Regions from separate parts of the Ruegeria sp. BHSA163 genome, predicted to be linked through region 1. Evidence: riboswitches for the same ligand, from Rfam matches in the RefSeq annotation. Region 1 holds a riboswitch; each other region holds the start of a gene.

Region 1 (4,191 bases):
TGGGTCGGGATAATGAAGCTGTTTGAAGTTGAAATCGCTACGGTCAATGCAAAGAGCGCTGGATTAGCACCTGCAGCCATGGCGATTGAGACCGCCAAGGGAACGAGCAATACTGTTGCTCCTACATTTGACATCACAAGTGAAAATGCAGTGGCCAATATAGCGACACCTGCCTGAAGCGACCATATCGGCCACCCATCCAACAAGATCATGATCTGCTGAGCTATCCAAGCGGCAGTCCCTGTATTTTGAACCGCCTGCCCAAGTGGTATCAGGCAGGCGAGCAGGAAAACCGTGTTCCAACCAACTGCGCGATAGGCTTCGTCAACACTCAAGACCTTTGTCAGCATCATTCCGGCCGCGCCCGTCAAAAGGCACAGCGATAGACGAACGTCGGTAAACAATATCAACGAAAGTGAAATGACAAAGAAAGCAAGAGCCCAACCAACCTTCTGCGGTCGCAACTCGTCCTGCGGAAAGTCGGATGTCACGACAACAAAATCCGGATCCCGAGTTATTCGCATCAGGTTGTCCCATCGGGTATGGGCAACCAACATGTCGCCGGCATGAAATTTCTCAAGGCCGATTTGAGTGGATTCGTGCGTATCGGTTTCTACGTGGCTAAGCGTCTCCTCCCCCCGATGTATCGCAAGTAGCGACATGCCATAAGTCTTCCTGAACAACAGTTCGCGAGGACACTTCCCGATCAGTTTGCTGTCAGGCGTTATCACCACTTCGGCAATACCTGCATTTGTGGGTGCAAATTCTTCGACAAATACATCCAGCTCTGGAAGGACTTTCAACCCGAATTTACGGGCGAATTCTTCAACTACCCATCGGCGGCCAATAATCGCTAACCTGCAAGGCGCGGCTATCTCAGCAGTCAGAACTTGCACCATAGATGTTTTACCACGGTAAAAAGTCGAAATGATGTAAAGATGGTTTTCGTGGTTTATGTCAGCAAGGATTTGGCCAACCAAAGGACTGTTTGCTGGAACGATGACTTCGAAAACGTCTGCTTTCAGACCATACACACGTTGTAAGTATTCCTGTGTGCCTTGTCCTGTTCCAGTATTATCCGAGCCGGTATCGTCAGGTAAAACCCAGCGGCCCAACAGCATAAAATAAAAAATTCCCGTCAGGATCAGTACGGCACCGACCGGCGTCACTGAAAACAAGCCAAACGGTTGCATTTTCTGATCGTCCGGCAATCCTTCGTTTGCGGTAAGGATCAAGTCGTTTAACAGGATAAGCGGCGAAGAACCCACCATTGTCATGGTGCCACCCAATATTGCGCAGAATCCCATGGGCATTAGCAAGCGGGACAAAGCGATGCCGGACCTGGACGAGATGCGGCTGACCACCGGCAGGAACAACGCCGCGGCACCAACGTTCTGCATAAATGACGAAATGACCCCTACAGTGCCGGACACGATCGGCAGAACCCGGCTTTCAGACGTGCCGCCGTATTTCAATATGACAGACGCGACCCGGTTCATAATACCTGTCTTGTCTAATCCAGCGCCCACAATCATGACTGCGATAATTGAGATCACGGCGTTTGATGCAAACCCATCAAAAAGGTGCGGAACGTTTGCAAGATTCTCCAACCCGGGCGCATAGCTAAGGAGGCCGATCAGAACGAGGACCAATATAGCGGAGAGGTCAATTCGTACTACTTCCGAAACAAACAGGAAAACGGTGAAGGCCAGCAGAGCACATACCACCCCCATTTCAAAAGAAAACGTCAATTGTTCCACTAAAACCACCCGGATAACGAATTTGGAGGGTTAGAAGAAAGTTAAGGCACTAGCTGTCATTTTGTCATTACCTTTCACAAAAAAGCAAAAATCTGGAAAAAGTTTCAGATCGCCCACAGTATAAAAATGACAGATTTACGGGGTAAACCGATCGAAATCTTTAACGTGGCCATTCGAAGAAACTTTAGGCCTTGGCGAATCAAACCAATTCGTGTTCTGTCGCCCGGATGGTTCCCGACCGCATTTGTCGGTTTGGGATAAAAGGGAACACGGTGCGGGCCCGCTTTAGTGTCCAAATCCGAGACTGCCCCCGCAACTGTAGGCGGTGAGCAACCCGAGATCGTCCACTGGGCTTGGCCTGGGAAGGATCGGGAAAGCGATGACCCGTAAGTCAGGAGACCTGCCATCATAAGTGGAATCAACCTGGGCGGGGTGACCCAGAGGGGGGCTAAGATGTTCACAGCGGTTAATGCCGTCCAAAGAGCTGAATTTGTTTCACCTGTCCAATCGACAGCTGAAAAGCGTGCTTGCATTTCAAACCCACTTTTTAGAACACGCGAGACCGAGCGGTTACTTTCTATGTCCTCTGCGAAAGGCGCATTTCGGTCTACCTTTTCAGAATGGTTCAATGACTAATGCGGCGCGTGAAAGAACTTAAATCTGACGGGGCCAAGAGCCGCTGCCTCACCGAATTCAGCGTTGTGAACTTGATCATAGGCGCGTTGTTATTTTCGGCCATGCTTTGGTCCGCGATTTTCGCGGTGCTTTGATGTCTACAGTCCTGCAACTCCGAAATCTTTCGCTCGGCTACCGCGATCTGACTCTGTTTCGCCGTCTATCAATGGATATCGAATGTGGCACGACGCTGGCTGTTCTGGGTTCCAACGGATCGGGTAAAAGTACCTTTGTCAAAATGCTACTTGGTTTGATGGAACCACTGTCTGGAAACCTTAAGTGGCCCATGGGTAAACCGCGTGAAATCGGTTATTTGGCGCAGATGACGGAATTCGACCGGCGGTTTCCCTTGCGTGTTCGCGATCTTGCGGCAATGGGATCTTGGCGCGGATTTGGCCTTCGCTCAGGGTTGAACAACGCGTCCCGGGTTCGGGTGGAAACTGCGCTGGACGAGGTCGGTGTACTCGACATCGCGGATCGACCTCTGCACATGCTATCCGGAGGCCAGCTTCAGCGAACCCTGTTCGCGCGTGTGATCATGCAGGACGCGCCGCTGATACTGTTGGACGAACCATTTGCAGCGGTCGACCAAAGCACCGAGGCTCATTTGCTTTGGATAATCCGTCGATGGCAAGAAGAAGGGCGCGCTGTGGTATTGGTCGTTCACGATCTCTCATCTGTGCTGGACCATTGTAGCCACGCGCTGCTGCTGGGTAGGCAAGAGGCAACACACGGCACAGTAAACGATGTACTTACGCCTGACCGTTTAGTCGCTCAGGGCTATCTCTCGGAAAGTCAGGCATCTTGGATGTTCCGTAGTGCGCCTTCGATAGTGGAGCCCGCGAATGCTTGATCTTTTGACTGAGATGTGGAGCTTCACCTTTATGCGTCGTGCATTTGTTGCGACAACGGTTCTATCCGCATCGGTTGCCCCGGTTGGTGCATTTCTTGTACTGCGGCGCCTGTCGCTTGCTGGCGAAGCGATGGCTCATGCAATCACTCCGGGAATTGTAATTGGTTTCGTGACAACTGGCCTTTCAGTTATGTCACTGCTGATCGGCGGTCTAATCGCAGGTGTTGGCGTTGCTATTTTGACAGCTTTTTTGGCACGCAGAACGATACTACGCAGCGACGCTAGTCTTGCCTCACTTTACCTTATCGCACTGGCGGTCGGAATTTTCATATTGTCCGCGGCCGGTTCTGCTGTTCCTTTAAAAAGTTTTCTCTTTGGTTCAATTCTGGGTATCGACGATGCATCTTTGATACTCGTCGGCGGAGTGGCGACCGTGACTTTGATTTCCTTCGCCATTCTTTTGCGCCCGCTTATCGTAAGCACATGTGATCCTGTTTTCTTTGAGGCGCGGACACGGCGACCTTGGTTGACCGAGCAGGGGTTCATGTTGCTTTTGGTCCTGAACCTGCTGGCAGCATTCAAAACTCTGGGTACATTAATGGCCGTTGGCCTGATGATTCTGCCTGCTACAGCAGCCCGTTATTGGGCCAACACAATCACAGGGCAACTGGTTCTGGGATTTGTTTTCGCCCTGTCCAGTTGCTGGATCGGGCTGACATTGTCCTATTTGTTTCCGGAAACCCCGTCAGGCCCGGCAATAGTCCTGGTTTCAGGCTGTTTTTTCTTGGTGTCAGCCGTATTTGGTCCACTCGGTTTTGGGAGACGAATGCGCAAATCGGCAGTTTCCAAAGAAGTTCCTCTGGCGCAAATTCAACAAGAAGAGAGAGCAAGATGACTCTTACT
Region 2 (4,191 bases), on a different contig from region 1:
CAAAACTGCGAATGTCGCCTCCGGGCACGCGAACATTGATATATTCGTCGACGTCCAGACTTAGAATCCAATCCGAAGCAAGATAACTGGAGTGACTTCTGGCCTTTGAAAAAGCAACAGTCTGCGGTTTCTCCTTGGGACCGACCGGATTACGTTCGTGATGGACCCAACCCAATTCCTGCATCCGCTCGGCAATCGCATCAGTTCCATCGTCGCAGTCGTTCGTAAAGATCAGAATATCATCAAAGCCTATCGATCGGTTGTATGCCACCCAATCGATCATGAAAGGCCCTTCATTCTTCATCGTTGTCACGATGAGAAATGTTTCATCCGTCATTCTTTGCTCTCTTGCCTGTACCACCCACGGATTATTGATTTTGTGTTTAAATTACAGCTTGGTTTTTGTCCAATCTGGATGGTGGTTGGCGGAATTAGCGCGGTGATCCGAATTGGCCCATGCCCCCGACCTTGCTTAAGATCGCTCGAGGTTGGTTACCCAGCTGCTCCTCGGTTGGCTGGGATCACCTCATAACCCGGCTCTTCTGGTTCATCGTCTTCCATCTCGGCGGGAAAACCGGGTGCTCGGATGTCCAATCCAGTCGCTTCCTCCAGTCGCCGTATGATATTGGGTGATAATTCCCTGTCGCCGTAACGCGCTATGCCGTCTTCGAAAATTTTTATCATCAGCGGGTTTATCTCAAGCGGAACGCCCGCGCGATCGGCAACGTCCTGAAACAGGCCAATGTCTTTTTTGACCAAATCCATCGTGAACGAGATATCACGGGAACCGTTCAAAATGACCTGACTTTCGGTTTCATGAACAAAAGATGTGCCCGACGAAATCTTGATTGCCTCATAGGTCGTGTTCAGGTCCATCCCAGCAGCTTTCGCAGTAACCAATGCCTCGGCGCATGTTATCAGGTTCGCCGTAGCGAGGTAGTTGGTAAGAACTTTCAATACAGAGGCCGACCCCAGCTCTCCAGTGTGCAGCACACGTCTACCCATTGTCGTTAGGAAGGGCAAAATCAGATCGAACGTACCTCGGTCGCAACCTGCAAAGATAGAAATGTTACCCGTGGCTGCTCGGTGGCATCCGCCAGAAACCGGACAGTCGACGGCAGATCCTCCTCGGTCGATAACCAGGGCCCCAAGCCGTTTGACCTCGGCCTCGTCGGTTGTGGACATCTCCATCCAAATTTTACCGTTTCCGACCTCAGGCAACATCATTTGCATTACCGCGTCTGATGCAGCAGGTGACGGCAAGCAAGTAATCACTGCGTCGCAATCACGCATCATCTGTGCCGGATCTTTTGCAGCCTTGGCTCCTTTGGCAACGAAGTCGCTGACAAGATCCGAATTCAGGTCATGCACGGTCAGATCGATGCCGTTGCGCAGCAGCGACCCCGAGAGTTTTCCGCCCACATTTCCAAGACCGATGAAACCAACTTTCATAAAGCGTCACTCCATGCTCGCACTCTTGCGGACATGCCAGCACGAGACAGTGGCGCACGTCGTGCCGCCCACCGACGCTGGCAGGTCGTTTTTAACCCCCCAATGCAATCCAGTGAAGCGACTCGCTTGACAAGGCGCCTGCAGGTGCCGCATGTCCGATCCGTTGGTGTCTGCAACAGCAGATGAAAAGGGAATGCGTCAGCGGGTTAAACCGTCAAACGCAGCCGCCCCCGCGACCGTGACCGGAGAGGGTGCCCAATGCCACTGGCCCGAATGGCCGGGAAGGCGGGACACCTGCCAGAGGCCTCCTCTGACATCCGTAAGCCGGGAGACCTGCCAGCGCCCGAAATCCAGACCGGACGGGGTGTTCCGGTGTCGGGACCATTGCGAACAGCGTGGCCCGCATGAGACCCCGTCCCCCACGTACCGCAGAAGGGGGATGAGAGAAGTGACAGAAACCGCACCAGTCGAACTGCTGGTTTGCACGACTTGTCGGCGCGGGCTTCCCATCGAGGATGACACCCAACGCCCCGGAACAGTGCTCCATCGGGCTTTAAAGCAGGCCGACTTGCCTTCTGGCGTAACACTAAAGGCGGTCGAGTGCCTTTCAAATTGTAATCAGGGGTGTTCCATCGTCCTGCGTGGTGGACCGACACGTTGGACCTTTGTCTATGAGAACCTGAACGAAATTGATCATATTGAGACGATTGTCGATGGCGCCACCAAGTACCTCGCCACAGGTGACGGCTTGGTCAAATGGCGTGAACGTCCTGAACATTTCCGCAAAAACTGTGCGGCCCGCATTCCACCGATTGGAGCCTGACAAATGAGCAACCTAGAAAAACTTCCCGTTACTGTGATCACTGGCTTTTTGGGTTCAGGCAAGACCACACTGGTCCGCCATCTGATGCAGAACCCTCAGGGTAAGCGTCTGGCTGTTGTGGTGAACGAGTTTGGCGATGTGGGTGTCGACGGTGACATTCTGAAATCATGCGCCATTCCGGATTGTCCAGCCGAAAACATTATGGAACTGGCCAATGGCTGTATTTGCTGCACTGTGGCCGACGACTTCATCCCGACTATCGAAGCGCTGATGGCGCTCGAGCCGCGCCCCGATCATATCCTGATTGAAACCTCAGGGCTGGCATTGCCCAAGCCATTGCTAAAGGCGTTTGACTGGCCGGATATCCGGTCAAAAATTACCGTTGACGGGGTAATTGCATTGGCGGATGCCGAAGCAGTTGCTGCAGGTCGGTTTGCGCCAAATGTCGAAGCCGTGGATGCCCAGCGCATGGCAGACGACTCGATTGACCATGAAACGCCACTGTCCGAGGTGTTTGAGGATCAGATTTCGTGCGCCGACATTATCCTGCTAACCAAACCTGATCTGGCCGGTCCCGAAGGCGTAGCCAAGGCGCGCGCGATCATCGCAGCCGAAGCCCCGCGCTCCCTGCCTGTTGTCGAGGTTGCCGAAGGTGCAGTAGATGTGCGCGTGGTCCTTGGTCTCGAAGCCGCAGCCGAAGATGATATGGATGCCCGTCCATCGCATCATGACGGTCACGATGATCACGAACACGATGATTTTGAAAGCATTATCGTCGATCTTCCTGAACAGAGCGATCCAGCAGATCTGGTCGCAAGGATAGAACATCTGGCCAATGAGTTGAATATCCTTCGCGTCAAAGGTTATGCGGCCGTCACCGGCAAACCTATGCGTTTGTTGGTTCAGGCAGTCGGATCGCGCGTGCGTCACCAATTTGACCGCCCGTGGAAACCTGACGAAGATCGCCGATCCCGTTTGGTGGTTATCGGAGAACATGACGACATCAAGGAAGCAGAAATTCGCAACATTCTTGTAGGTGTTGCCGAGCCAGCCGAGTAAAAAATGCACGTCGTCTTCCGCGAAAGCCACGGGCTTGAAGAAACAGAGACCCCAACCGATCTTGGCCAAAGCCCGGCAGATTTGGTTGTTTTATCTTTTTCTGACAGCGACCTGGGAGCTTTCGCGGCGGGTTGGCATCGTGGCGGCGGACCTGATGGTCGGATGCCGACACTGCGACTGGCTAATCTAACGGCATTGAAACACCCGCTTTCCGTCGACACCTATATCGAACAGACGCTGGAGGGCGCCAAAGGCATACTTGTCCGATTGATAGGGGGCGTTCCTTACTGGTCGTATGGCCTACAACAAGTTTTGGCGCTGGCACAGGCCAAGGGTCTGGCGCTGGCAGTATTACCAGCAGACGGGCGCGAAGATACCCGACTGGACGGCTATTCAACACTGCCTATTTCCACACTGCGCAGGTTGACGAATTTATGTGATACCGGCGGCGAAGTTGCGGCGCAGGCAGCGTTGGCGCAAATGGCGCTGGCAGCGGGCCTGTATGCCGGGCCGGTCATGGGCGCAAAAACCATCCCTGAATGTGGAGCATGGTGCCCGGATCGAGGGGTAATCTCGACCGACAACGCGTTTTCAGAAAACCCGAGACGAATTCTGGTGACATTCTACCGCGCTTATCTGACCTCAGCCGATACAGCGCCTGTGACTGCCTTGATCCGCAGCTTGCGTTCACGCGGTTTCGAAGCGTTGGGTTTATTCGCTCCGTCATTAAAGGCGCCGTCATCTGCCGATTGGCTGCGTGATACGGTTTCGGCGCTAAAACCGGCAGCCATAATAAATGCCACGTCATTTTCGGGCAGAGGCGCCTCGGGCACCTCACCTTTGGACGCCGCCAACGT
Region 3 (4,191 bases), on a different contig from region 1:
GAACTCGATCCGACCAGGCTGGTATGAAACAAGGCGTATGCCGTTCTCGACTTCGACCAGTAACTTTACGTCGCGGTTAGAACGGATCAGTTCGACAACATGGTCGAACGTCGGATACCGCGCCAGCGCGGTTTGAGTGTCTTGGGCCAAAGCAGCCGTCGGTGCGCCGGCGCTTCCACGTGGCGTGGCGGCATATGACGCAGGGGCCGACACATGCGTTGTAGTAACACTTTGGCCTCCATTCGGAATACCGCCGCCCGGGCCGCCGGGTGGCGGCGTCGGCGCATCTTGCAGACGTTTCACCAGCTCTTCCGGGCTGGGAAGATCGGCAACGTGCGTAAGACGAATGATTGCCATTTCCGCAGCCATCATACTGTTTGGCGCTGCGGACACTTCCTCCAACGCTTTAAGCAACATCTGCCACATTCGGGTCAGGACGCGCATAGGCAGCGTTGAGGCCATATCTTGACCGCGTGCCCGCTCATCCGGGGAAACAGTTGGGTCCTCCGCCGCGTCTGGTGTGATTTTCACAACAGAAACCCAATGTGTTATTTCGGCTAAATCACGCAGTACCGCCAATGGATCTGCGCCCTCAGCATACTGTGCGCTCAATTCCGTTAACGCACCTGCGGCGTCGCCCCGCAAGATCATATCCATCAGGTCCAACACGCGACCCCTGTCAGCCAAGCCCAGCATGGCACGAACCTGGTCTGCGGTGGTTTCGCCGGCACCGTGCGAAATTGCCTGATCCAGCAAAGAGGTCGCATCGCGGGCTGATCCTTCGGCTGCGCGGGTAATCAGCGCCAGTGCGTCATCTGCGATTTTAGTGTCTTCCGCCGCCGCGATCCGGCGGAGAAGTGCGATCATATCCTCGGGCTCGATCCGACGTAGGTCAAACCGTTGGCATCGCGACAGGACGGTCACCGGGACCTTTCGGATTTCCGTCGTGGCAAAGATGAATTTCACATGCTCGGGCGGTTCTTCCAGAGTCTTGAGCAGCGCGTTAAAAGCGCTGGTCGACAGCATGTGAACTTCGTCGATTATATAAATCTTATAGCGCGCGCTCGCTGCGCGGTAACGTACGCTGTCGATGATTTCTCGGATATCGTTCACACCCGTGCGGCTGGCGGCATCCATCTCCATGACGTCAACATGGCGGCCTTCCATTATCGCTATGCAATGTTCGCATTGACCGCATGGTTCAGTCGTTGGTCCGCCTTCGCCGTCAGGGCCGATACAGTTCATGCCCTTGGCTATTATTCTGGCTGTTGTCGTCTTACCGGTGCCTCGAATACCGGTCATGATAAAAGCCTGCGCGATCCTGTCTGCTGCAAACGCGTTCTTTAGCGTCCGAACCATAGCGTCCTGCCCCACCAGATCGGCAAAGGTTTCGGGACGATATTTTCGGGCGAGAACCTGATAGGCGGGGCTGGGCGTGTCGGTCATGTCTGCTTTCGCGGATTCGTATTCAGACCGCAGCGTAGAGGCCCCTGTCGTCCGCGTCCACAGCGGGTAAGCAGGATTTTGTTTTGGAAACTGCGCTGGCAGAGTTAAAATCACCGAGTCTGATGTCACGCGTAAGACTTACTGGGTAACGTTTCGGGGGGAACGGCAAGATGTCTCAAATGGTGATTCATGCGTTGCAAGTGGGCGGTGGCACACTTGCGCTAACCTCAATGCCTGGGCGGAATGGTGATTATTCCGGTGATCTTGAGATGATTTCCGGCTGGCGTCCGGGTCTTGTGATCTCGATGGCGACTGAAGTTGAGATGATCATGGACGGCGCTCGCGACTTTGGACGCGACGTACAAAGCCGCGCCAGCCGTTGGGTTCACCTTCCGGTCGAGGATTTTGGGGCACCATCGGCGGAAATCCGCAAACGCTGGGGTGTTGCCAGCGCATCAGCGCGGCAAGCGCTCTCCGGCGGTGGTCGCGTCTTGGTTCATTGCCGCGGCGGGTGCGGTCGTTCGGGAATGGTCGTACTCCGATTAATGGTCGAATGCGGCGAAAATCCCGATACGGCGCTGACGCGATTAAGGGCCCTTCGCCCCTGTGCGGTTGAGACTGATGACCAAATGCATTGGGCGACAGCGCCGGCTGTCGTTTTCGCGGCGCAATAGCCCTAGAGGATCGCACAGTAATCTGGTTCAGCCACATCTATTTCAGATATCGTTAGCGCCTGGAGCATGGCGCATGGGGGATTGTATGTCGCACTAGATGGCAGGATACCAAAATCTGTCCCAAACATTAGCTCGGCAAAGGTATCTAACAGATCCATTTGGGTGTCAGTTTCCACTCCGCAATAAAGGCGCACTTCGTCCACCCGTGCACGAAACTTTGCGGTGCATCCGTTTTTGCAATACGCCAGTTCAACGCTGCCTTCGATTTCGATATCGCGCGTTGCACTCCGTCCCGAGGCTAAGATGGACTTAGCCAGCTCACGGCCCGTGCGTGCCATCGCAGGGCACGCGGTGCCCGTGCGATGGCAAATCGTGGCCGTAAATCGATGTGTTTTCGTGTTCCAGATCATGATGTGCCCTCCGCACATTGGACGATGGGCTTTGTTCGGGAAGACCCGCGTATCACGGTCTGACCCCAACCGGACGCCCCGCCCGAGTTTCGGTTTCATTTTTTGATGGCAGGTCTCCTGACTTGCGGGTCGTCGCTTTGCCGACCTTCCCAGCCTGTTGGCCAGTGGTATCTCGGCATCGCTTTCCGCTTACAGTTGCGGGGGCAGTCTCGGACTTGAACCATTCCGGTATCCCAGGAAGGTCGCACCGTGTTCCCTTTTAATCCCGTCCTCAATCGAGGGCAGGGAAACCATCAGCCAACGGCTAATGGCCAAACCACACCCAAGTCAAGCTTGCTGTATTCTGGAGTGTGAGCTTAAGGCTCAAACTCAGGGAGAAAAACGCAAGGTAAATCCAAACATAGGGTTTTATCGGTTCACTCAGTTGGAACCTTTAGACTTCGGATTACGATAGGTCGAACACCTAGTGGTCGTTGCATATGGAAATGCAGCTGTTTGTCCCCGGATGATACCGGCATGAATATTGGGCGCCGGTTGCGCGGCGCCCAAATTTTAAATCCGCTTTTGTGCCTTCTTGTCCAGCATAACGGACCTTACCATTTTGCCGAATGCCTTGTCTCGAGCGCGGGCTTGCGCGACGGATTCTGAATTGTGCAATTCCTCACGTCGCAACTTGCGCCAACGATCAAGCCGTGCGGCATCCAATTCTCCCGCGGTGATAGCTGCCTGAATGGCGCAACCGGGTTCTGACAAATGTTGGCAATCAGAAAATCGGCACGCTCTCGCGAGGTCGATAACCTCCGAAAACACTTCATCTACACCCTCTTCGGCATTGAGCAACCGCAATGCCCGCATTCCAGGTGTATCGATAAGCCATCCGCCGTTTCGCATCTTGATAAGGGCGCGCGAGGTCGTTGTGTGCCGTCCTCGCGCATCATCTTCGCGGATACCAGCCGTTGTGTTGGACTGACCGGTCATCCCGTTTGCCAGCGTCGTCTTTCCAACGCCCGAGGACCCGACCAGAGCGCCAGTCTGACCCGTTGGGCACCATGACAGAAGATGTTGGATATCAGCCGCATCCAGCGCATTTACACTCAAGACAGTTATGAATGGAGCCAGGCTTTCAGCACGCGAACTATAGTCTGCTACGTCCTTGCAGGTATCGGCCTTGGTTAAGACAATCACAGGATAACATCCCGCCTGATGTGCCAGCGCCAGATATCGTTCGAGCCGAGGCAGGTTGAAATCAGCGTTGCAAGAGCTGACGATGAACAAGACGTCGACATTTGCTGCAATTAACTGTGACTTGGCATTTGTACCAGCTGCACGTCTTTGAAGCAGGCTGCGACGTTCCAACAAACGCTGAATGCGACCATGTTCATCGGCCAGTACCCAGTCGCCGACAGCAAAATCTCCGGTCGACTGATTTGGGGTCGTTAAAGGCACCTCGCCCTCAGGCGATAGGCCTATAAGGCGATCTCGATGAACCGCTGAAATACGATATGGATTCAGTGAGGCATCAACCGCGTGTTGTGCGGCAAAATGAGAGGACCATCCAAGGTCCGAAAGTGAAAAAACCATTGTTCTGCCTGTTTTCAGGTCAAAAGGCCAAGGGATGGCGAACGCGCATCCTCAGGTCGTGTGTTCAGGCAATGATCAGT

What was found. Region 1 has a riboswitch for cobalamin ahead of AC2FNV_RS07900 (metal ABC transporter ATP-binding protein). Riboswitches for the same ligand answer to the same signal wherever they lie in the genome.
Region 2: it holds a riboswitch for cobalamin, as region 1 does, so the genes downstream of both, AC2FNV_RS12470 (DUF1636 family protein) here and AC2FNV_RS07900 (metal ABC transporter ATP-binding protein) in region 1, are expected to answer to the same signal.
Region 3: it holds a riboswitch for cobalamin, as region 1 does, so the genes downstream of both, AC2FNV_RS16750 (hypothetical protein) here and AC2FNV_RS07900 (metal ABC transporter ATP-binding protein) in region 1, are expected to answer to the same signal.

Annotation. Positions count from the first base shown of each region.
Region 1 covers NZ_JBXWSJ010000012.1:54,111-58,301, forward strand. Annotated here, with positions in the region: gene AC2FNV_RS07895 (SLC13 family permease) at 1-1,733, opposite strand, end outside; cobalamin riboswitch at 1,973-2,182, shown strand; gene AC2FNV_RS07900 (metal ABC transporter ATP-binding protein) at 2,530-3,288, shown strand; gene AC2FNV_RS07905 (metal ABC transporter permease) at 3,281-4,183, shown strand; gene AC2FNV_RS07910 (metal ABC transporter solute-binding protein, Zn/Mn family) at 4,180-4,191, shown strand, end outside.
Region 2 covers NZ_JBXWSJ010000023.1:56,200-60,390, reverse strand. Annotated here, with positions in the region: gene AC2FNV_RS12480 (class I SAM-dependent methyltransferase) at 1-337, opposite strand, end outside; gene AC2FNV_RS12475 (NAD(P)-dependent oxidoreductase) at 493-1,452, opposite strand; cobalamin riboswitch at 1,600-1,807, shown strand; gene AC2FNV_RS12470 (DUF1636 family protein) at 1,892-2,275, shown strand; gene cobW (cobalamin biosynthesis protein CobW) at 2,279-3,334, shown strand; gene cobN (cobaltochelatase subunit CobN) at 3,338-4,191, shown strand, end outside.
Region 3 covers NZ_JBXWSJ010000038.1:35,598-39,788, forward strand. Annotated here, with positions in the region: gene AC2FNV_RS16740 (DNA polymerase III subunit gamma/tau) at 1-1,446, opposite strand, end outside; gene AC2FNV_RS16745 (protein-tyrosine phosphatase family protein) at 1,617-2,120, shown strand; gene AC2FNV_RS16750 (hypothetical protein) at 2,123-2,629, opposite strand; cobalamin riboswitch at 2,621-2,840, opposite strand; gene rsgA (ribosome small subunit-dependent GTPase A) at 3,083-4,111, opposite strand.